DNA from 2 places in the Microlunatus phosphovorus NM-1 genome. Region 2 is predicted to be linked to the other one. Evidence: riboswitches for the same ligand, from Rfam matches in the RefSeq annotation. Region 2 holds a riboswitch; the other holds the start of a gene.

Region 1 (11,116 bases), 1.6 Mb from region 2:
GTGCTGGCCCAGGCGATCGCGGACCGGCTCGCCGACCGGCTGCACGCCGGCGCCCTCGGGCGGCCGGCGTCCGAGATTGCTCGGATCGGCGTCACCTTGCACGAGTCGCCGGTCGCTTCGGCGGGCTACGAGCGAGAACCGTGACCGTACTGAGTGGTCGTGCTCAGCGATCCCGGCAGGCACGGCCCGTGACCAGGCCGGTGCGCGGGGTCACATCCGCTGCCGCGGTGGACGTGGTCGTGCCGGGCGCCATCGATGATCAGGCTCGCCCGAGCGGCGGCAACATCTATGATCGGCGACTCTGCCAGGGACTGACCGATGTCGGTTGGGTGGTCCGAGAGCATCGCCTCGCCGGCTCGTGGCCGGTGCCGAACGACACCGATCGAGGGCTGTTGGCGGCGGTCGTAGCGCGCGTGCCGCGGGGTGGGCTGCTGCTCGTCGACGGGTTGATCGCGTCGGCGGCGCCGGATGAGTTGCGTCGGTGCTCGGTTCTGGGGATTCGGCTGATCGTGTTGGTCCATCTGCCGCTCGGTGTCGCGGCACCGCCGGAGAGCGCGGTCGCCACCCGGGAGCGTGCCGTGCTGGCCGGCGCTGACGTGCTGATAGCCACCAGCCGTTGGACCGGTCGCTGGCTTGTCGATCACTACCGGCTGCCCAGCGAGCGCGTACATGTCGCCGAGCCGGGCGTCGCGTCCGCCGGGCTCACCTGGCCGACGGCGGCAGGCGGCCGGCTGCTCTGCGTGGGTGCGCTCGCCCCGCACAAGGGGCAGGACCTGCTGGTGTCGGCGCTGGCCCGGCTCGGCGAGTTCGACTGGCGCTGCGGGCTGGTTGGACCCGAGGCCGAACCGGCGTACGGGCGGTCGGTGCGTGACCTGATCACTTCCTCGGGACTGACCGAACGCGTGGAACTGACTGGCCCGCTGGCACCCGCCGAACTGATGGCACGCTACGCCGAGACCGATCTGGTCGTGGTGCCATCGCGGATCGAGACGTACGGGATGGTGGTCTGCGAGGCGCATGCCCGTGGGATCCCGGTGATCGCCACCCTCGCTGGTGGGCTGCCGGACACGCTCGGTCTGGCCGGCGACGGCAGCGGGCCCGGGCTGCTCATACCGGTCGGCGATCCGGAATCGCTCGCAGACGCCCTGCGGCGGTGGCTGACCGACGAGACGCTGCGTAGCCGGTTGCGAGACGCCGCCGCCGCGCGCCGCCAGATGCTGCCGGCCTGGTCCTCGACCGTCGAGCACATCGACGTGATCCTGAGCGGACTGGTTCCCTGATGCGGGACTCCGGTGCCGCGGATGTGGCCACGATTCCCAGCGGACGGGGCGCCTGATGATGGCGGCCGAGGTCGAGCACGGGAGAGCAAGCGCCGACTGGCTGGCGCTGCGCGAGCCGGCGGATGCCCTCGCTCGTTCCACCCGACTGCTCGATGACCTGCCGCCGCTGCTCCGCCCGAAGTTGCTCGGGTCTGTCGGTGTTGCTCGATCTACAGATCGAGCAACACCGACGAACCCGAGCAACAATCGGAGCCGCCTGATCGTGCACGACCTCGGCAGCGGGACGGGCTCCCAGCGGCGTTGGCTGGCTCCACGGCTGCCCTGGCCGCAGCACTGGGTGGAGCACGATCGCGATGCAGCCCTCCAGACTGAGCCGCTCGCCCCGTCTGTGCCCGCCCGTAGATCTGAGGGGCGCAGCCGGGACAGTGACGATGCTGTGGAGGTCACCCGGTGCACCTGCGATCTGGCCGAGCTGAGCGCTGATCATCTGAAGCACGCGGACCTGATCACCGCCTCGGCGCTGCTCGACGTGCTCACCGCCACGACCATCGACCGGCTGGCCGAGGTGGCCGCCGCTCTCCGAGTGCCGACGCTGCTGACGCTGTCGGTCGTCGGCCGAGTCAGGCTCGGCCCGTCCGACCCGCTCGACCAAGCGGTGCTGGCCGCGTTCAACGAACACCAACGACGCGGCACGGCGGCGGGTCGGTTGCTGGGGCCGGACGCGGTGGCGTACGCGACGCACGTTCTCCGTCGTCGTGGAGCCACCGTCCGATCCGCGTCCAGTCCATGGTCGCTGGGTTCCTCGACCGGGCCGCAGGGCACCCATGACGACCGGGGGAGAGCGCTGCTGGCGGCCTGGTTCACCGGCTGGCTGGATGCGGCGCTCGAGCAGCAGCCGGATTTGGCGACCCGGGCAGCCGACTACCGGCGACGTCGGCGGGCCGAGATCGACGGCCGGCGTCTGGCAGTCACAGTCGAGCACACCGATCTGCTGGCGTGGTGGCCGTGAGCGCCCGGCCGGCCGAGCGGCCGTACACGCTGCTCAGCTGCTGCATCAGCCTCGACGGCTACCTGGACGGCGCCTCCGGGCCGCGCTGGGTGCTGTCCGGTGCCGCCGATCTGGATCGGGTCGACGCCCTGCGAGCCGGCTGCGACGCGATCCTCGTGGGCGCCGGCACCATCCGCCGTGACGATCCCCGGCTGCTCGTGCGCGACCAGGAACGGATCGGCGAACGGTTGGCCCGAGGCCTGAGCGCCTCACCGATCAAAGTGACGCTGTCCAGCAGTGGCGAACTGCCTCCCGAGGCCGCGTTCTTCCGCGCCGGTGACGGACTCAAGCTGGTGTATTGCCCGACCGCGACGGCGGATCGGCTCCGCACTCAGTGCGACGGCCGAGCCACCCTGGTCGAGGTTGGCGAACGGGTCGACGTACGCCGACTGAGCGAGGATCTGTACGCCCGTGGGGTGCGCCGGCTGATGGTCGAGGGCGGCGGCTCGGTCCTCACGCAGTTTCTCGTCGGGGACCTGGCCGACGAACTGCAGTTGGCGGTCGCACCGGTGTTCGTCGGCGATCATCGGGCCCCCAGATTCGTCGGTGAGGGAGACTTTCCGTGGGGACCTGATCGGCGGGCCCGGTTGGTCGAGGCACGTCCGGTCGGCGACGTCGTGCTGCATCGCTATGCGCTCTCCGGCCGGTACGGTCTGCCCTGACTCAGCCGATCCGACCCAACCGACCGAAGCTCAGCAGACCAACCCAGCCGAGATGGACTTCCCCCCGTTTGACGGACACCTGACCTGAGGTGGCCACTGGTCACCAGGGAGGATGTCGTTGTGCCTGCTCCTCACCCGCCTGAGTTCCGCCGTCGTGCGGTCGAGCTTGCTCGTGAGCGGTCCAAGCCAGTTGCTGAGTTGGCGAAAGATCTGGGAATTTCCGAATCGTGTCTGCGTCGCTGGATGGAGCAGTCCGAGACCGACGCTGCCGGTGGTAGCGAGACGGCGTTGACCAGTCGGGAGAAGAAGGAGCTGGTCGAGCTGCGCCGGGATAAACGGCGCCTGGAGATGGAAGTCGAGATCTTGAAAAGGGCGGCCGCCTATTTTGCCCAGGAGAATGTTCTCCCAAAATAGTGTACGGGCTGGTCCATGAAATGGCCGATGACGGGATTGATGTCGCGGTGGCTTGCCGGGTGCTGAATGTGTCGCGGTCGGGATACTACGACTGGCGCGGCCGGCCTGCATCGGCACGGGAACAGGAGAACACGCTGCTGTTGAAGCTGATCGAGGAGATCCATGCCGATGAGGACATGAAGACGTACGGGGCGCCGCGGGTGCACGCCGAGCTGGTCTTGGGGCACGACCTGCAGGTGAACCAGAAGCGGGTCGCCCGGCTGATGCGCCAGGCCGGCATCCAGGGCCTGTACCGGCGGCGTCGGTCGTGGACCACGATCCGGGACCCGCACGCCATCCCCGCCAAGGACCTCGTCAACCGCCGGTTCACGGTGGACGGTCCGAACCGGTTGTGGCTGACCGACATCACCGAGCACCCGACGGTGGAGGGCAAGGTGTACTGCGCCGCGGTCATGGACGCCTGGTCCCGCCGGGTCCTGGGCTGGTCCATCGACGACAACATGCGGAAGGAGCTCGTGGTCGACGCGCTCGGGATGGCGGTGCTGCGGCGCAACCCGATGGACGTCGACAATAACACGATCATGCATTCCGATCACGGGTCGCAATTCACATCGTGGGCATTCAGTCAGAAAGTCTATGATGCCGGGCTGGTGCCGTCGATGGGCAGTGTGGGCGACTGCTACGACAATGCGATGATGGAGTCCTTCTGGGAGAGAATGCAACTCGAGCTGCTCGATTCGCAGGTATGGTTCACCCGGGACGAGCTTGCCAACGCGATGTTTCGATGGATAGAATCATGGTATAATCGGAGACGTCGGCATTCGAGTATTGGAATGCTGTCGCCGATAGAGTTTGAAACCCGTTCCACAGGGTCAGACCGTCCGGGCTGACCCTCAACCCCGAGTGTCCGTGGAACAGGGGGAACCTCAAGACCCTCAGGAGGCCCGATGCACCCGGCGGTTCCAGTCGCCACCATCCGCAGTCAGGTGCCACTGCCGCTGCAATTCGGGGACGGTTTTCGCACGTCGGCACGCGCCATCACCTTCGACGGACTGGTCGACGGTCGCGAGCATCTGGCCATCGGGTTGGGAAATCGCGCCACCGTGCCGGCCGACGCCACGCAATTGGACGTGCCGCTGGTCCGGCCGCACAGCGAGTGCCTGACCGGCGACGTCCTCGGCAGCCAGCGCTGCGACTGCGGCCCTCAGCTCCGAGAAGCGGTCGAGCGAATCGGCGAGACCGGCGGCTATCTGCTCTATCTGCGTCAGGAGGGGCGTGACATCGGCCTGTACGCCAAGCTCGATGCCTATCTGCTGCAGGACCAGGGACTCGACACGTACGCCGCGAATGAGGCGCTCGGCTTCGGTGCGGACGAGCGGCAATATGTGGTCGCGGCGCAGATGTTGTTGGCACTCGGCTGCCCGCGGATCGCGTTGCTGTCCAACAACCCGGACAAGGCCGGTCAGCTCGCCAGACTGGGGATCGAGATCACCGAGGAGCTCCGGACCGGCGTGCATCTCTCGCCCGACAACGCCGACTATCTGGTCGCCAAGGCGGAGCTGGGTGGCCATCAGATTGCGCTCGATCACCGGATCCTCAAGCTCGGCGGTGGCGCGGGCGCATCCGGCGGCTGACCGCACGGCTCCGACAGGCACTGCCGGAGCATGGCTCAGTCAGCGGACCGGGCAGGTTCGCGGGCGGCTGGTGCGCAGAGACCCGCGATGATCGCCAAGACGGCGACGACCCAGAAGGCGTTCAGCAGGCCGATCTGCTCGCCCAGGAAACCGATCAGCGGCGGGCCGATCAGGAAGGCGAAATAGCCGATCGTCGCCACGGCGGCGACGCTGGCCGTCGCGGTCTTCGGGTCGTCGGCGGCGGCGGACATGCCGACCGGGAAACCGAGCGACGCGCCCAAGCCCCAGAGCACCACACCGACGATGGCCACGCCCACGTTCGGGCCCAGGATCACCAGCAGCAGTCCGACGACGGCGAACACCGCAGTCCCCCGCAGCACCGGGACCCGGCCGAAGCGATCCAGCACCTTGCCGCCGAACAGCCGACCGAGTGTCATCGCGGTCACGAAGATGCCGAAGACTGCCGCGCCACCGGCGTTCGAGATCCCGTAGCCGTCCACCATGGACAGGCTCAACCAGTCATTGGCCGAGCCTTCCGCAAACGCCATGCCCAGCACGATGAACCCGATGACGATGATGCGCGGGTCTCGCCAGACCGCCAGTCGAGTTCGCCAGCCTTCCGGGGACGGGGTGTCCGACAGCGGGTCGGCCATCGGATCGACCGCTGCGCCCGGCTGGTCACCGCTCGGCAGGTCACCGGCGCCCGGCGGGTCACCGGCGACCTGGTTCCCCACCGCGTCTTCGGCGGGGTGCTCCGCCGGCTGCAGGAACCGTACGGCGATCCGGCTCGTCACCAGGGAGGCGATCCCGACGCCGATCAGGTGAATGCCGACCGGCACACCGAAGTGCTCCAACAGCGCTCCGAAGCCGGCGCCCGACATGGTGCCGATGCTGAACGCCGCGTGATACATCGGCATCAAGGTCTTGCCGATCTGGCGCTCGTTGGCGGCGGCGCTGAGGTTCATCGCCACGTCACAGATCGAGTAGCCGATCCCGAAGGCCAGCAGTGCTGCGAACAAGATCGCCAGCGAGGGTGTGAAACTGGCGAGCAGGCCGATCAGCACCAAACCTGCCGAGGAGGTCGACAAGCACAGCAGCAGGGTCGGGGTGGCGCCGAGCCTCGCGATCACATGGCTGGACGCGAACAGTCCGAGCACCGCGCCCGTTGCCAGCCCGAAGAGCAGCAGGCCCATCTGGCTGGTGGAGGCGTCGAGGATGTCACGCACGGCCGGGACCCGGGCTGCCCAGCTGGCGAACATGAACCCGCACAGCCAGAAGATCACGAAGACGGCGTTGCGCCAGCGCAGCAGGACGGGATCGACAGCGGTCCGGCCGCTGCCGTTGACGGATGAGGTCACGGGCGGAGCCTCTCGACGAGCTCCTCTGCCTGACGAGCGATCGCCAGTTCTTCGTTGGTCGGCACGACCATGATCTTCACCGGTGAATGATCAGTGGAGATGACCCGCGCATGCTTGGTCGAGGAGGCATTGCGGCCCTCGTCGAGGTGCAGTCCGAAGTGCTCCAGCCCGCTGGTCGCCGCGGCGCGCAGCATTGGGTTGTTCTCACCCACACCTGCGGTGAAGGCGACCGCATCGAGTCGGCCGAGCGTGAACGCGTACGAGCCGAGATAGAGCCGGAGCCGGTGGACATAGACCTCGAAGGCGCGCTTGGCCGCGGTGTCTCCGCGCCGGATGCGCTGGTCGATGGCGCGGAAGTCGTTGTCACCGCACAGGCCCTTCAGCCCGGACTGCTTGTTCAGCAGGGTGTCGATCTCGGCGATCGACAGGTCGGCGACGTTGTGCAGGTACATGTAGATGCTGGCGTCGATGTCGCCACACCGGGTGCCCATCACCAGTCCCTGCAGTGGGGTCAGTCCCATCGACGTCTCGATCGCCCGGCCGCCTCGGACCGCCGAGACGGAGGCGCCGTTGCCGAGGTGGAAGACGATCACGTTGAGATCGGCGACCGGTACGCCGAGCTCGGTGGCGACCTGGCGGGACACGTACTCGTGCGACGTTCCGTGGAAGCCGTACTTCTTGATCTTGTGCTGCGCGGCCAGTTCGGTCGGGATCGCGTACGTGCTCGCTGCCTCCGGCAGACCTGAGAAGAAGGCGGTGTCGAAGACGGCGACGTGGGGTACGTGAAAGCGTTCTCGAGCCGCCCGGATGCCCGCCACCGCCGCCGGGTTGTGCAGCGGCGCGAGAGGACACAGGGCTTCGATCTCGGCCAGCACCGCGTCGTCGATGACTACCGGCTCGGAGAAGCTGGAGCCGCCGTGGACGACCCGATGCCCGACGGCGGTGATGGTGATCTCGTCGAGATTCGGCCCGTATGCGGCGAACTGATCCTGCAGGGCCGCCAACGCGACTCCGTGGTCGTCGATCCGGGTCTCCTCGACGTATTTGTGATCGCCGGTGGTGTGGTTGATCCGTCCGGAGGCCTCGCCGATCTGCTCGATCAGTCCGGACGCCAGCACCTCCCCGGTGTCGGGCACCAGCAACTGGTACTTCAGCGACGAGGAGCCGGAGTTGATCACCAGCACCGTCGGGAGGCCGGTGACCGTGCTCGCTGGACTCATGACCGACCTCCATCGGACTCGATGCTCGCGGCCTGTACCGCGGTGATCGCCACCGTGTTCACGATGTCCTCCACCAGTGCCCCGCGGGACAGGTCGTTGACCGGCCGACGCAGACCCTGCAGCACCGGGCCGACGGCGATCGCATGGGCGCTGCGCTGGACGGCCTTGTAGGTGTTGTTGCCGGTGTTGAGGTCCGGGAAGATGAACACCGTCGCCCGGCCGGCCACCTCGGAGTCCGGCAGCTTGGTTCTGGCGACTTCGGGATCGACCGCCGCGTCGTACTGGATCGGCCCCTCCAACGGCAGCTCGGGACACCGCTCGGCGACCAGCGTGGTGGCGGCCCGGACCTTCTCCACGTCAGCGCCGGAACCGGAGGCGCCGGTGGAGTAGGACAGCATCGCCACCCGCGGCTCGACCCCGAACTGGATCGCGGTCTCCGCCGATGACACGGCGATGTCGGCCAGCTGCTCGGCCGTCGGGTCGGGGATGACCGCGCAGTCGCCGTACACCAGCACCCGGTCGGTCAGGCACATCAAGAACACGCTCGACACGGTGTCGACCCCGGCCTTGGTCTTGACGAACTCCAGGGCCGGTCGGATGGTGTGCGCGGTGGTGTTGACCGCGCCGGAGACCATGCCGTCGGCCAGGCCGAGATGCACCATCATGGTGCCGAAGTAGGAGACGTCGGTGACCACCTCGCGGGCTCGCTCCACGGTCATGCCCCGATGGGCCCGGGCATTGGCGTACTCGGTGGCAAACCGCTCCACCAGATCGGCATCGTGCGGGGAGACGATCGTCGCGTCGGAGATGTCGAAGCCCAACAGCGCGGCGCGGTGCCGGACGCTGGTCTCCTCGCCCAGCAGGGTGAGCCGGGCGACCCCGCGACGCAGCAGGATGGAGGCGGCTTCGAGGATCCGGTCGTCAGTGCTCTCCGGCAGCACGATGTGCTTGTTCGCGGCGCGAGCTCGTTCCATCAACTGGTACTCGAACATCAGCGGGGTCCGGACCTCGGATGCGGACACGTCGATGGCCTTCAGCAGCGCATCGGCGTCGATGTTCTCCGAGAAGAGCCGCCGGGCCGTCTCCAGCTTGCGGGTCGAGGTCTTCGTGATCGGCCCGCGTACGCCGGAGAGCGCGGTCGCGGTGGTGTAGGTGCCCAGCTCGGTGGACAGGATCGGCAGGTTGTGCGGGATGCCGTCGAGCAGCCGCTTGATCTGGTCGTCGATCGGGTAGCCGCCGGTGAGGATCAGACCGGCGAGGGTCGGAAAGGTGCCTGACTGATGTGCCATCAGCAAACCCGGCAGCAGCTCGCCCCGGTCACCGGGGGCGATCACCGTGTCATCGGGGCCCAGCCGGTTGAGCACGTTCGGCAGACTCATCGCAGCCACGATCAGACCGCCCGATTCCCGATCAAGCCAGGCATCGCTGCCCAGCACCAGTTCGGCGTTCACGGCGGCAGCCTGAGCGCGTACGGTCGGGGCGGACAGCAGGGCCGACTCGGGCAGTGCCGCGGTGACCAGGTCGCAATGCTCGGCCAAGGCAGTCCTGGTCGCCTCGAGCGCCTCCGGGGTGGTCCGGTTGGCGATCACGGCGACGGGATGGGCATGGTGCTGCCTCAGCTCGGCGAGCGCGACATCCACGGTCGCCAAGACCTCGTCCGGCGTCCGATCGCGGCCGTGCACGACCAGCACGACGGGGGCACCGAGATTGGCCGCGATCCGGGCATTGATGGTGAGCTCGGTGCCGGTGGAGATGTCGGTGTAGTCCGAGCCGAGCACCAGCACGACATCGAAGCGCTCGGCTAGCCGGCCGAACTTCTCGACCACGGTGTGCATGGCCTCGTCGGGGTCGGTGCGGGCCGTCTCGTACGTCACGCCGATGGCGTCGGCATAGCTCTGGGTGATGCCCGGCTGATGGACCAGCAGGTCGGCGAGCATGTCGAGCCCGTCGTGCACCAGGGGCCGGAAGAAGCCGACGGATCCGACCTCGCGCGTCAGGGTGTCGAGGAGCCCGATCGCGATGGCGGATTTGCCGGTGAGGCCCTCAGGGGAGGCGATGTAGACGCTCCGAGTCATGGTGGTGACCTTATAAGTCGGGGAGCCCGAGCCATGCGGCACTGGCGTCGGTCGTTAGGGTAGCCGTGGCGATGGTGTCCGCCTGAGGATCGTCCTCGAACCGCCGGCCGGCTGATGACCCCTGCGACGAAGCGTCGAGGGAGCCTGCCATGAACCCAGCCGACCTCACCCGGCTCGCCACCCTTGTCCATGCCGACGATCTGCTGCTGCTCGCCTTCGTGCTGTCCGGCGCCGGGATCGGCTTCGCCGAGAAGGCCCAGTCGAGTGCGGTCGCCTACGCGTTGCGGAGAGCCTGCGCGGCAACGGGTTCGGTGTGCTCGGGCTGGTCCAGGCCGCCGGGGATCTGGGTTCGACCGTGGTAGCCGGGCTGCTCTGGTCGATCGTCTCGGCGACCGTTGCCTTCGGGTACGCCGCGCGTCTGGATGGTCGCCTGCGTCCTGGCTTGCATCTCCCTCTGGCACTCGCGGAGCGCAGTGCCTTTCCACATGCGGGGTCGGGGTCCAGGCTGATGGGCACCGACGCTCGGGTCGGTTCTGACGCCTCTCGTGGGACCTCCTATCATCAGGATGCGCGGGAGGTGGAGATCGTTGTCCGAGAACTTGCTGGTCGGTCCCATCATTGCCTCTGAGATGGTGCTACTCGCCGGCCGTCTACTGCACCAGCTCGATGAACGAGCTCAACCAGCCTTCCGTCGGGTCGATCCGGGATGACCGTCCATTGGTACGGCAGGCCGAACGGCGACAAGCTGGTTCTCAGCGCAGCGCCCAGACCCGCTTCCTGGAACAGGTCCAGCGACCCGGAGCAGGTCGCGCTGCGGGAGTACCTGACCGAGACGGTCGCTCAAGCGGTGCCCTTGATCCCACCGACCGGCCCGTGGGCGATGTGCCTCGAGGTCGGCCTTCCCCCGAACCGTGCACTCACCACCGCCGCCGACCTGGACAACTACGCCCTGCCGCTGGCGTCGGCGCTGCCATACGAGCGGCTGGTCTCCGTCTGGTGCAGCAAGAGGCACGCTGAGTCATCGCATCTCGTCATCGGGCCAGCCCAGCTAACGGACCCTCCGTCGCACCAGATCCAGATTCTGACCACAGCATCGACAGACACGGTGAACTACAAGCAGCAGGTGCGTGATGCGTTGTCTGGTACGCCCGAGCTCGTCGAGGGGCCCGTGCGTCTGCAGATCGCATTCGGGGTCGGCCCAACTCGGAACTGGCGGAACCTGTGGAAACCGACCATCGATGCCCTGGATCCTCTGTTGGGACGAACCTACCCCGAACGCGACTGGCATCCTCGCGACGACAAGATCGTCGATCTCGGACTCCACGTGAAGGTCGATTCACGCCTGAGATTCGAGGTCGAGCTGTCGATCGCGGCGGCCTTGACCTGACCGGGAAGCTCATCTCGGCCAGAGCTGCGAGGCTGTGA
Region 2 (11,116 bases):
TGGTCTGGTTGATCCCATCCGTGTCACCCACCTCCGCCTGGGTCCCTACCAGCCTGGGAGCGAGGACCATGACCAGCGCGAGCAGCAGAGTGCCGAAGCCACGGACGACCGCTACCCCGCCGCCGAACACGGTCTGCGCGGGCCGCTTGTCCCGGCTATCGCTCTGCTGCTCGGACGGCACCGGTGCGGCCGGCACAGCTCGCAGATCCATGATCGGAAGATCACCGTCGGTCTGGATCAGGTCGCCGCCGCCGTTGCGCGAGTGATAGCCGCTGGAGAAGTCCTTGATCACCCGGACGGAGGAGTCCGGGTTCGCCTCGGTCACCGTATGCACCACGAAGTCTCGTTCGATGTCGGTGTTCGCCTCGATCTTGTGGGTGATCTGGAAGGTGAACAGCGAGAGCCCCACACTCTTGTCGAAGGTCCCGGCGGCGAGCCAGTCAACCGCATAGCCGCCGGGCAGCATCCAGCCGTCCGGACAGCGCCAGAACCGGACATGATGACGCTGCGACGTACTGCCACCAACCTCTTGCTGGTAAGCGAAATCCTGCTGCCGATCGAACAGCAGCAGTGGGCTGACCGGCGCGTTCGGATAGCTCCGGCGCGCCACGGTGGCCGTGATCATCTTGCGACCGGACTTGGCATCGAGATCGTCGGCCCGGATCCAACCGGCCTTGGTCATCGCCTGGTGCAGTTGCCCCTCGTGCCCGAGCAGTGCGATGTTCACCGGGTCGCCGAGCAGCCCGTCCGCGGTGCGGGTCCGGCCGATGAAGTACCCCGGCACATAGATGACGGTGAGGATCCGGTGCAGCCGCGGCAACAGCAGATAGGTGAACACGACCCAGAACGCCGCCAGCAACAGCAACGGCCAACCCGGGCGCACTCCCTGCCGCAGCAACAGGTACGCGAGCCACAGCGCAGCCAGCCCGGCGAACGCGAAGAACGCCGCGTCGATGTGGTCCATCAGGCTCGATCGTCGCCGGACAGACCGTCGGGTGGCAGTCACGGCGCTGAGTCTAGGATCCCACCGAGCTGTCTCCCGAACCGGTGACATCTCAGCCTCGACCTGGGCAGCTACCCGCGTAACTTCCTGCCTCGCAAGCGGTCGGAGCGCGAATCAATCAGTTGCTCAGGTCCATCGGCCGTTCAGGTCAATCAGCCGTTCAGGGCGCCCGATGAATCTCGATCCGCTCCCCGTCAGGATCGGTCAGCTCGATGTGCGGCGCGTCCTCGGTTACCAGCGTGGTCTCGAAGCCGGCGTCACGCAGACGCGCGTCCAGGACTTCGAGCGGCTCGTGAGTCTCGAACCCGATCCGCACCTCGTAAGCAGGCCCGAACAAGTCGTCGTCGGCCTCGCGGGCGCTTGGGGAGTCGACCTCGCCGGCATGGATGCCGATCACCCCGGACCGCTCTCCCGCACGCAACCCGATCCACCAAGGATCGTCGTAGGACGATGCGACGAAGCCGAAGGAGGCGAACCAGGCCGCCTCGGCCTTCATCTCCGAAGTGACGCAGACCGCGACCACATCCAGACTCGGTGCCTCTTCCTCAGGGTGGGTGCGATAGCCCCCGTACAGGTCCTCCTGGCTGTCTCCGTTCAGCCCGATCACCCGGCCGTCGCGCGACGCCACGACCCCCTGCTTGCCGTACGTCTCGTCCCAGACCTTGACGTGGTGTCCCAGTTCGGTGAGTTCCTCGGCGGCCAACACGACATCCGTGGTCGCGAAGTTCAGCGCAGTATGTTGAGGCACCACGCCGGACTCGGTGTTGAGCGCATCGTGGACGCCCAGGGTCCCGGAACGGCCATGGAAGGTCGCGAAGGTGCCGTTGTCGTGGCTGAACGACTTGTGCAGGCCGAGTCGGGTATAGAAGTCGATCATCGCCGGTGCGTTCGGCGAGAACCGCAGGGGCCAGATCACGTACGGAAGAATCATTGGGATTCCTTTCTGGACAGGTAGTCGGTGAGCGCGGACTGGACGACGGCCGACAGACTCCGGCCCTCGTCGATGGCTCGATGTTTGAAGGCTTTGACCAGGTCCGGCGGCAGATAGACGTTGAACTGGACCTTGGCGGGCGGCTTGTCCGGCATATCTAGAATGCTAGCAATCTAGAGTCTTAGTGTCTAGCCGTGGCACGGCGAGCTGGCCGTGAATGCGGCGTCACCGTCCGTCTGGCGCCGCGGGGCCACGGATGATCGGCGATTGAGCGTGCTGGGCGTACGTCTTGCGCCCCCGGGCCAAGGACGACCGCGGATCGACCGCAGCTCTCGCGCTGCACCGTGACTCGAGAGCGCTGGCCTCCGATCGCACAAGGTCAGCGGACGCTGATCGTCACGGTGTGCCAGCCGGTCGCGCCATCGGGGTCCGGTCGGGCCAACTCGGCGGTCTGTTGCTGGCCATCGGCATTCGTGGCCCGGACGGCGACCTCGTGGGTTCCGGGAGTCGCGTCCCAGCGATAGAGCCATTGCCGCCAGGTGTCGGGCCCGGTCGCCTCGGCCAGTTCCGCGGCGTGCCAGACGTCGTCGATGCCGACCTCGACCTTCGCGATCCCGGTGTGCTGATCCCAGGCCACGCCGGCGACCACCACCTGACCCGCGTCCACGGTGTGTCTGCGAGGCACGTCGATCCGCGATGCCGTCTTGATCGGACCCTTGGCCGACCAACCAAGCGGAGTCCAATATCCCTGGTCTGCGTCGAACGTGGTGACCTTCAGCTGGCGTACCCACTTGGTGGCCGACACATAGCCGTAGAGCCCCGGCACCACCATCCGTACGGGATAGCCGTGCTCGAGCGGCAGCGCCTCGCCGTTCATACCGACCGCCAGCAGTGCTTGGCGATCCGGATCGGTCAGCACCGAAAGTGGCGTCCCGGCGGTCCAGCCATCCTGGCTGGTCGACAGCACCATGTCAGCCCCGGCTTGCACGCCCGCCTGCGCCAGCAACTCGCGAATCGGGTAGCCCAGCCAGACCGCATTGCCGACCAGATCTCCGCCGACCTCGTTGGAGACGCACGTCAGTGTCGTGACGTGCTCGACCAACGGCTTGGCAATCAGGTCGCTGAAGGAGATGGTGACCTCACGCTCCACCATGCCCGTGACCGTGAGGGACCAGTCGGCGGCGGCGATGATCGGCAATTGCAGGGCCGTATCGATGCGATAGAAGTCCGCATTGGGCGTCAGGTAAGGCGACAGGTCGTCCACCCCCAAGTCAGCGCCGGCCGGGATCGGGTCGCGTCGGGTCGGGATCGGCAGCCGAAATCGTGACCGCGCCTCCTCCACCGCCCCGGCCGTCGCGATCAGCAACCGTCCCGCGACTGCACTGGCAATGGCGACGGTTCCGACGACCGCGGTCCAGATCAGGAAGCTACGCCGGGCGAGCGTCGGCTCCAGCGGATCGGCAGTCTCTGATCCGGCTGCCGGGGCAGTCGCCGATGACCAGTCGGCCAGGCGACTCAGCAGGAGCCGCAGCACCAGATAGCCGACCGTGAGTCCGAGCACCGTGGGCACGATCGCGTCAAGCGATGCCTGATCGCCGGTCAGCACGGCCCCGATCCCGATGGCAGCCACGCCGGCGAAGACCAGCCCACCCGCGTACCGCCGTCGCTGCTCGAGTCGCCCGGCAAGCCCACAGAGGCCCAGCACGCCGAGCGCGACGATCACCAGCAGCACTGGCTTGTCCGCGGTGCCGAGCGTCTCCTTGCCCCAGTTGACCAAACCCGCCGGCAGCAGGTCGATGATCATGGAACCCACGGCGGCCACCGGGGAGCCGGCCGGAGCGATCAGGTACGCCGTCAGATCGGCGACCGCCATCCCGGCCACTCCGCCGATCGCGCCACACAGCCAGCCCCAGCCGGCTCTGACTTCGGCTGCGGAACTGGCGGCGACCGGCTCCGCGCGAGGCGCCGTTTGTGTCATGCCTCCATCGTGCGCTCGTGCAAGTCAGCTGACAACGAACGATTCCCTTACGGTGGTGTGCGTCTCCGAGGAACTGTCTGCTCCCAAACCGCCTCCGCTGGCCTTCGCGGCTGCCTGTGCCGCTCTGGGTCTGCCTGCGGACCAGGTGTTGATGGTCGGTGACAATCCGAAGACCGACATCGACGGCGCACTCGCGGCAGGGCTGCATGCTGCCTACATCTCTCGCGATGCCGTCGTCGAACGGCCGGGCTGGGGGAACCGCGTCCGCCAACTCTCTCGAACGTGACCGAACTCAGGCTGTCTCCGATCGAAGCTTGAGGTGGCGGCGAACAAGGTGTGCGATCTTGCCGTGACATCCCGGCAGAATCGCTCAGCTTCTGCGGGCCACGGTGCAACATGCCAGCGGCACCGAGGCCCGTGCGGGCTGATGTAGGACTCTGGTCTGATGTCTGATGAGAGCAACAGCCCTAGGCTGGCGCACGACATGACCAGCTCGGGCGATCGCGTGAGAGACCCTGACCTGCCGGTCGCCCGTGGCCGAAGCTGGGCCCTCGACCTCATCCTCGCCGGCCTGGTCACCGGGATCTGTGTGCCGGCCAGCGATCCCTGGGGCCGGGACGCCATGGTGCTGTCGCTCCTGCTGACCTCCTCGCTGCTGGTGCGCCGCAGCCACCCCCGGGTTGCGCTCGCCTGGGCGACCACAGCGAGTCTGTTGCAGGTCTACTACCTGCCGACTCCGACGCTGAGCATCGTCGTCGTGCCGATGATCGTGTATGCGGTCACCCGCAACGCCAGCCCTCGAACCGGCCTCGTCGCCTTGTGGATCGGACTTGCCGGCGCAGTCATCGGGCCGGCCAGATGGAGCGGTCTGACCGACAATCCGATCGCTTTCGCGGTGACGGCGACGGCCTGCGCTGCCATCGTGACCGGCGCCTATCTGCTCGGGCGCCAGCTCCGGGAACAGCAGATCAACCGCCGCCAGCGCGCCCAGGCCGAGCTGGAGCGACTACGGCTGCAGCAGTCGGAGCAGGAGCAGCGGGCCCGTGCGGTCGCCATCGACGAGCGGAGCCGGATCGCCCGGGAACTGCACGACATCGTGGCCCACTCCCTGTCGGTGATCGTCGTGCAAGCCGAGGGCGGCCGGGCGGTGGTGCTGAAACGGCCGGAGGTAGGAGCCGAAGTGCTGGACACGATCGCGGAGACCGGGCGTACTTCCCTGGCAGAGATGCGCCGCATCGTCGACGTCCTCCGTGGCGGTTCCGCAGAGGCCAGCTATCTGCCCTCCCCCGGCCTGGGAGATCTCGCCGAACTGGTGGCTCGCTCCGGTGATCGCTTCCAACTCCTCGTCCGGGGCACGACTCCGGCCGTCCCGGCGGCCATCGGACTCACCGTCTATCGGGTCGTACAGGAGTCGATCACCAACGTGTTGAAGCATGCCGGGCCGGCGGCGACCGCTCAGATCCGGATCGACTATCTGCCTGCTTCGATCGAGATCGAGGTCAGCGACGACGGCCGCGGCGCGGCCGCACACCATGCCGCCACGGACAGCCGAGCCGGCGCAGCCCCAGAGCCCGGGCACGGACTCCGCGGCATGGCCGAAAGGGTGTCGTTGATGCACGGCAGGCTCGATGCCAGGCCGCGGCCGGGCGGCGGCTTCGTTGTCCGAGCCTCGATCCCCCTGCCCGCCACCACCACGACCGGCCCTGTATCTGGGAGCAGCTCATGATCACCGTCTTCCTGGTCGATGATCAGGCACTGGTCCGCAGCGGATTTGCCCTGTTGATCAATGCCGAGGACGATCTCGAGGTCGTCGGTGAAGCGGCCGACGGTCAGCAGGCGGTGGATGCGCTCGCCCGACAACAGGTCGATGTGGTCCTGATGGACATCAGAATGCCGCGGATGGACGGCATCGAGGCCACCAGGTGCATCCTCGGCAGACCACAGCCACCCAAGATCTTGATCTTGACCACCTTCGATCTGGACGAGTACGTCTACGCGGGTCTGCAAGCCGGGGCCAGCGGCTTCCTACTCAAGGACGCCCGTCCGACCGAGCTGCTCTCGGCCATCCGCAATGTCGCCGCCGGGGATGCGGTCGTCGCACCGAGCGCAACCAGGAGACTGCTCGAGCATGTCCTGCCGACGCTGCCGGCGACCTCGCCGCCGAGCGGCCCGGACTCACGGCTGTCGGTGCTCACCGAACGCGAGATCGACGTTCTGGTGGAGATCGCCGATGGTGCGACCAACGCCGAGATCTGTCAGCGGCTCTATCTGGCCGAGGGCACGATGAAGACCCATATCGGCCGGCTGCTTTCCAAGCTCGGCATCCGGGACCGAGTCGGCCTGGTGCTGTTCGCGTACGAGACGGGGCTGGCACCGCGCGCGGGCTGATCACGATCAGCCCGTGGTCTGATCACGGGCGGAACAGGTCCCGACCGTGCTCCGATGTCACGCCGGGTCGGTGCCGACGAGGCTGATCGACATGTTCCTCACCGCGCTACCACTCGAGCAGCCCAGCGTCGCGACCACGATCGCCGTCAGTGCTGTGAATCTCACCAAGACCTACGGCACCGGCGCGCGGAGCGTCCGGGCGGTGGACGGGATCAGCCTGGTCATCCCGCGCGGCACCTTCACCGCGATCATGGGACCGTCTGGGTCCGGCAAGTCCACCCTGATGCACTGCCTGGCCGGCCTCGACTCGGTCACCAGCGGACGGATCTTCCTTGGTGGACACGAGATCAGCCAGCTCCGCGATGCCGAGCTGACCAAGCTCCGCCGAGACCGGGTGGGCTTCGTGTTCCAGTCGTTCAACCTACTGCCCACGCTGACGGCACGGCAGAACATCCTGCTGCCGCTCGACCTGGCCGGCCGCCGAGTCGATGACCAGCGATTGCAGAGCGTGGTGGCGTCGCTCGGCCTCACCGACCGGCTGCAACATCGACCCAGTGAGCTCTCCGGCGGGCAGCAGCAGCGGGTGGCGATCGCTCGGGCGCTGATCACCGAACCGGACGTGATCTTCGCCGATGAGCCCACCGGCGCCCTGGACTCGGTCAACGGCCAGGCATTACTCGCGCAGCTGCGGATGGCCAGCCGGGAACTCGGTCAGACAATCGTGATGGTCACCCACGATGCGGCCGCGGCCGCCTACGCGGACCGGGCGCTGCTGATCAACGACGGACAGTTGGTCGGCGACCTCGATCATCCCGACGCCGACTCGATCCGGGTCGAGCTGAGCCAGGTCGGTGCCTGAGATGCTGCGGGTCACGCTCTCCGAGGTACGGGCCCATCCGACCCGGTTGCTCGGCATCGTGCTGGCGGTCGCACTCAGCGTCGGTTTCGTGGTCGCCAGCCTGGTCTTCGTCGACACCGAGGCTGCCGCGATCCGACGGGCGGTCTCCGCCCAGACAGCCGGCAGCAGCGTGGTCGTCCTGCCGACGACCGAACGTGACCTCACGCCCACGATCGCGAAGACGACCGGAGTGGAGCACGTCGAGGCATCCCGGAACACCGCGCTGGAGGCAACCCTCGGCGGCCGCAACACACTGCTGATGGTCACCACCTTGCCGGGCGATGCGCGACTGCGCTGGATGACCTTGCACGACGGTTCCTGGCCCCGGATCGCCGATGAGATCATCATCGGCCGGCAGACTGCAGAGCGGGCGAAGGCAGTTGTCGGCGACACCATCGGCGTACGCGGCATAGGTGGCGCCGGAGAAGACCGGCAGCTGCGCCTCACCGGTCTGATCGACGAGTCCGCCTCACTGTTCGCGAGCATGCAGAGCACCGCCTTCGCGCCGGCCTCCTCACCGATACTGGCCGACGGCGGCGTCGAATATCTGGTGATCGCCCGTCCCGGTGTCGATCCTCCCACGCTGGCGAGCACACTGCGGACCCAGCTTCCGGCCGATACCGATGTCGTCACGTCTGCCGACCTGGCCCAGCAGCGGCTCGAGATGGTGACTGGCGGCGTCGACGTGATCCGCTATCTGCTGCTCACCTTCGGCAGCATCGCCGCCCTGGTCGGCTCCATGATCATCGCCAACATCTTCGCCATTGTCGTCGCCCAGCGGCGCCGCCAGATCGGACTGCTGCGCGCCGTCGGCGCCACGCGCGCCCAGGTACGCCGCAACCTCCTGCTCGAGGCAGCCGGCGCTGGTGTCCTAGGCGCGCTGTTGGGTGCGCTGATCGGCATCGGCGTGGCTGCCGTGGGGGCTGCGGCGACGGGGTCACTGTCCAGCGGACTCGAGGTACGGATCGGGCTGGTGCTGCTCACCGGGCTCGCCGGTGTGGTGATCACCGTGCTGTCGGCGCTGGCTCCCGCGCGACGGGCCATGGTCGTGACTCCGCTCGACGCCTTGCGACCCGTGTCCGAGCCGGGGGCCGCCCGACGAGCGGGCCGGATTCGAGCGGTCGTCGGTGGCGCTCTGGGCCTGGGCGGGGTCGCCGCCATCGCCGCCGGACTGATCCGCGGCGGCAGCGGCACCCTGGTGCTCTGCATCGCAGGATCCGCACTGGCGGCCGCCGCCATCATCGCGCTGGCACCGCTGTTCCTCCCGCCGTTGCTGCGAGGTCTCGCACGACTGCTGCAACGGAGCCGGCCGACCGTCCGACTCGCCAGCGCCAACCTGGTCCGCAATCCCAGCCGGTCCGCTGCGGTGTGCACGGCCTTGATGTTGGGCGTAGGCCTGATCGTGACGCTGCAGGTGGGCGCCGCCAGCATCAAGAGCAGCACGGAGGCGTCCCTGCACCACGAGTTCCCGGTCGATGTCATCGTCCGATCCCAGTCCGGCGCACTCCCGAACTCGGTGCCCCGGGAAGTGCGTGAGCTGCCCGGCATCCGCGCCGCGATCACCGTCCCATCGGCGGAGACGCAGGTCGGTAACGGCACCGTACGGCTGGACGGGCTGGGCCCCGATGCCGGCTCGGTGGTGGCCGGCGGACTCGACGTTCTCGATGACAACACCGCGCTGGTGCACCCCTTCACCTTGGAGATGATCCGCAAGAATCCCGGTGACCGGGTCGAGATCCGGATCGGCGGCAGATCGCACTCCTTCGTCCTGCGGGCCAGCGATGTCGCGGATGCCGGCGCGCTGGCGATCACCTCGGACGCGCTGCACAAACTGGCGCCCGACGCGCCGATCACCGCGGTCTGGGCCACTGCCCAGCCTGACGCCGACCCGGCGGCATTGATGGACGACGTGCGGACCATCGCCGATCGGCAGACCGGACTGGAGGTCTCCGGCTCGCTGCTGGATGTGGCGGCCATCAGCAAAGTGCTTGATCAGTTGTTGGCCATCAGCACCGCGCTGACCGCCGTCGCGGTCGTGATCGCGGTCGTCGGGTTGGGCAATGCGCTGGCGCTGTCGGTGATCGAGCGGAGCCATGAGTCGGCCTTGCTGCGAGCCCTGGGGCTGCAGCGGCGGCAGTTGCGCTCGATGCTCGCTGCGGAGGCCATCCTGCTGGCTCTCATCGGCGCCGCCGTCGGGGTGCTCGCCGGCATCGGCTTCGGCATGGTCGGCACCGCGGCCATGGCGGGCGAGGCCGGCTTTGCCGTGACTCGGTTCGCGATCTCGATCCCGCAGACGGTGATCGTGCTCGGGGCTGCCGTGGTGGCCGGTGCGGTCGCCTCCGTGCTTCCCGGGCGTCGGGCCGCCCGCGCCCACCCGGTGGAGGCCCTTGCTCAGGCCTGAGGTCACATGGGGCCCGCGGGTCAGCCGCGTACATCGCGTATATAGTGAATCGCGGCGATGGCGTCCGCCAGGGGTAGCTCCCCGAACCGCCCCGCAGGGCTGATGACTCCTGAGACGATCGTTCGCGTCTGAGGAGCATGCCCATGAGCCAGTCCCCACCCCATCGCAGCGTGGTCATCGCGGTGACCTCTCACCAGCCCGATTCAGTCATCCGTACGGCGGCCTGGCTGGCCCGCTCGCTGGATGTCGAGCTGGTCTGTGCCCACGTGGATACCTCGGCCTATGTCGTCGAGGAGCATCCCGACGGAACCGTCGAGGCCCGACCGCTGGATCCGGATGCCCAAGAGTGGATCTGTGCCCAGTTCGACCCCGAACTGGCCGCACGGATCGACCGGCTCGTGGGCGACCAGGGCATCTCGGTGCGGACTGTCGAGCTGGCCGGCGAGGTGGCGCGGGCCATCGCGCGCCTGGCGGAGCTGGTTCGCGCCGAATTGATCGTGGTCGGCACCCGCTCCGGGGTCCGGGCGAGTGTGCGGGAGTACTTCAGCGGCTCGGTCGCGGTGCATCTCGCCCACCGGCAGACCATCCCCGTGGTGGTGGTGCCACTCACGGCACACGCCGAGGGACCGCTGCCCTGGGAGGACGAGCAGTGAGCCACCGAGAAGTGAGCCACGGGGAAGCGAACCATCGGCAAGACGTGAAGCGTCGGGAACCGAAACACCAGGAGTCGCCGCCGTTCGACAGTGAACTGGTCACCGAGCGACCCAAGTCCCGACGTCCACGGGCAGCGCACCGCTCCCCCGCCAATATCGCTCTGGTTGCCGCGGGCGGTGCCATCGGCACCGGTCTGCGCTATGGCCTGATGTTGCTCATGCCACCGGTCGCCGGGGTGCCCGTCGCAATCCTCACCGTCAATCTCGTGGGCGCCTTCCTCCTTGGCCTGCTCTTGGAGGCCTTGTCGGAGTTCGGCCCCGATCACGGTTGGAGCCGCCGGCTCCGGCTGGGGATCGGCACCGGTGTGATCAGCGGGTTCACGACCTACTCCACCTTGGCCGCGGACAGCGTCACGCTGGCGCTGGCCAGCCCGGTGATCGCCGTGGCGTACGGCGTCGGCACAGTGATCATCGGTGGGCTGGCGTCGGTTGCCGGCATCGCCACCGCTCGTCATCTGGTGCGCCCGCGGATCGCGAGGTCGGCCTCATGATCCTCGAGTTCCTGGCAGTCTGCGTAGCCGGCGGCATCGGCGCGGCGCTGCGCTTCATCGTCGACGGCGCAGTCCGACACCGCACACCGCCGAGCTTCCCGTACGCGACCATGATCATCAACATCACCGGGTCCCTGGTGCTTGGGCTGCTCGTCGGGCTCGTCCTGGGTCAGGTGGCCTCGCACTACTGGCAGTTGATCGTCGGGACCGGGATGATGGGCGGCTACACGACCTTCAGCACAGCGAGTGTGGAAACGGTGCGCCTGGTCGAGGAAGGCCGGTGGCGGGCCGGCTTGATCAACGGTTTCGGCAT

Evidence for each region. Region 2 has a riboswitch for fluoride ahead of MLP_RS19215 (universal stress protein). Riboswitches for the same ligand answer to the same signal wherever they lie in the genome.
Region 1: another riboswitch for fluoride. It lies ahead of MLP_RS00635 (hypothetical protein); the one in region 2 lies ahead of MLP_RS19215 (universal stress protein).

What each region holds. Positions count from the first base shown of each region.
Region 1 is NC_015635.1:135,265-146,380, forward strand. It holds gene MLP_RS00585 (6-pyruvoyl trahydropterin synthase family protein) at 1-144, shown strand, start outside; gene MLP_RS00590 (glycosyltransferase family 4 protein) at 189-1,280, shown strand; gene MLP_RS00595 (hypothetical protein) at 1,336-2,289, shown strand; gene MLP_RS00600 (RibD family protein) at 2,280-2,990, shown strand; gene MLP_RS00605 (transposase) at 3,111-3,404, shown strand; gene MLP_RS00610 (IS3 family transposase) at 3,425-4,294, shown strand; gene MLP_RS00615 (GTP cyclohydrolase II) at 4,352-5,038, shown strand; gene MLP_RS00620 (MFS transporter) at 5,074-6,396, opposite strand; gene MLP_RS00625 (acetate/propionate family kinase) at 6,393-7,616, opposite strand; gene pta (phosphate acetyltransferase) at 7,613-9,691, opposite strand; fluoride riboswitch at 9,750-9,822, shown strand; gene MLP_RS00635 (hypothetical protein) at 9,841-10,053, shown strand; gene MLP_RS00640 (hypothetical protein) at 10,398-11,078, shown strand.
Region 2 is NC_015635.1:4,267,801-4,278,916, forward strand. It holds gene MLP_RS19170 (LssY C-terminal domain-containing protein) at 1-1,006, opposite strand, end outside; gene MLP_RS19175 (VOC family protein) at 1,164-1,934, opposite strand; gene MLP_RS19180 (ribbon-helix-helix domain-containing protein) at 1,931-2,089, opposite strand; gene MLP_RS19185 (molybdopterin-dependent oxidoreductase) at 2,314-3,912, opposite strand; gene MLP_RS26640 (HAD-IA family hydrolase) at 3,911-4,198, shown strand; gene MLP_RS19195 (sensor histidine kinase) at 4,358-5,638, shown strand; gene MLP_RS19200 (response regulator transcription factor) at 5,635-6,300, shown strand; partial or broken gene MLP_RS19205 (ABC transporter ATP-binding protein) at 6,395-7,159, shown strand; gene MLP_RS19210 (FtsX-like permease family protein) at 7,161-9,599, shown strand; fluoride riboswitch at 9,644-9,718, shown strand; gene MLP_RS19215 (universal stress protein) at 9,743-10,252, shown strand; gene MLP_RS19220 (fluoride efflux transporter FluC) at 10,297-10,803, shown strand; gene crcB (fluoride efflux transporter CrcB) at 10,800-11,116, shown strand, end outside.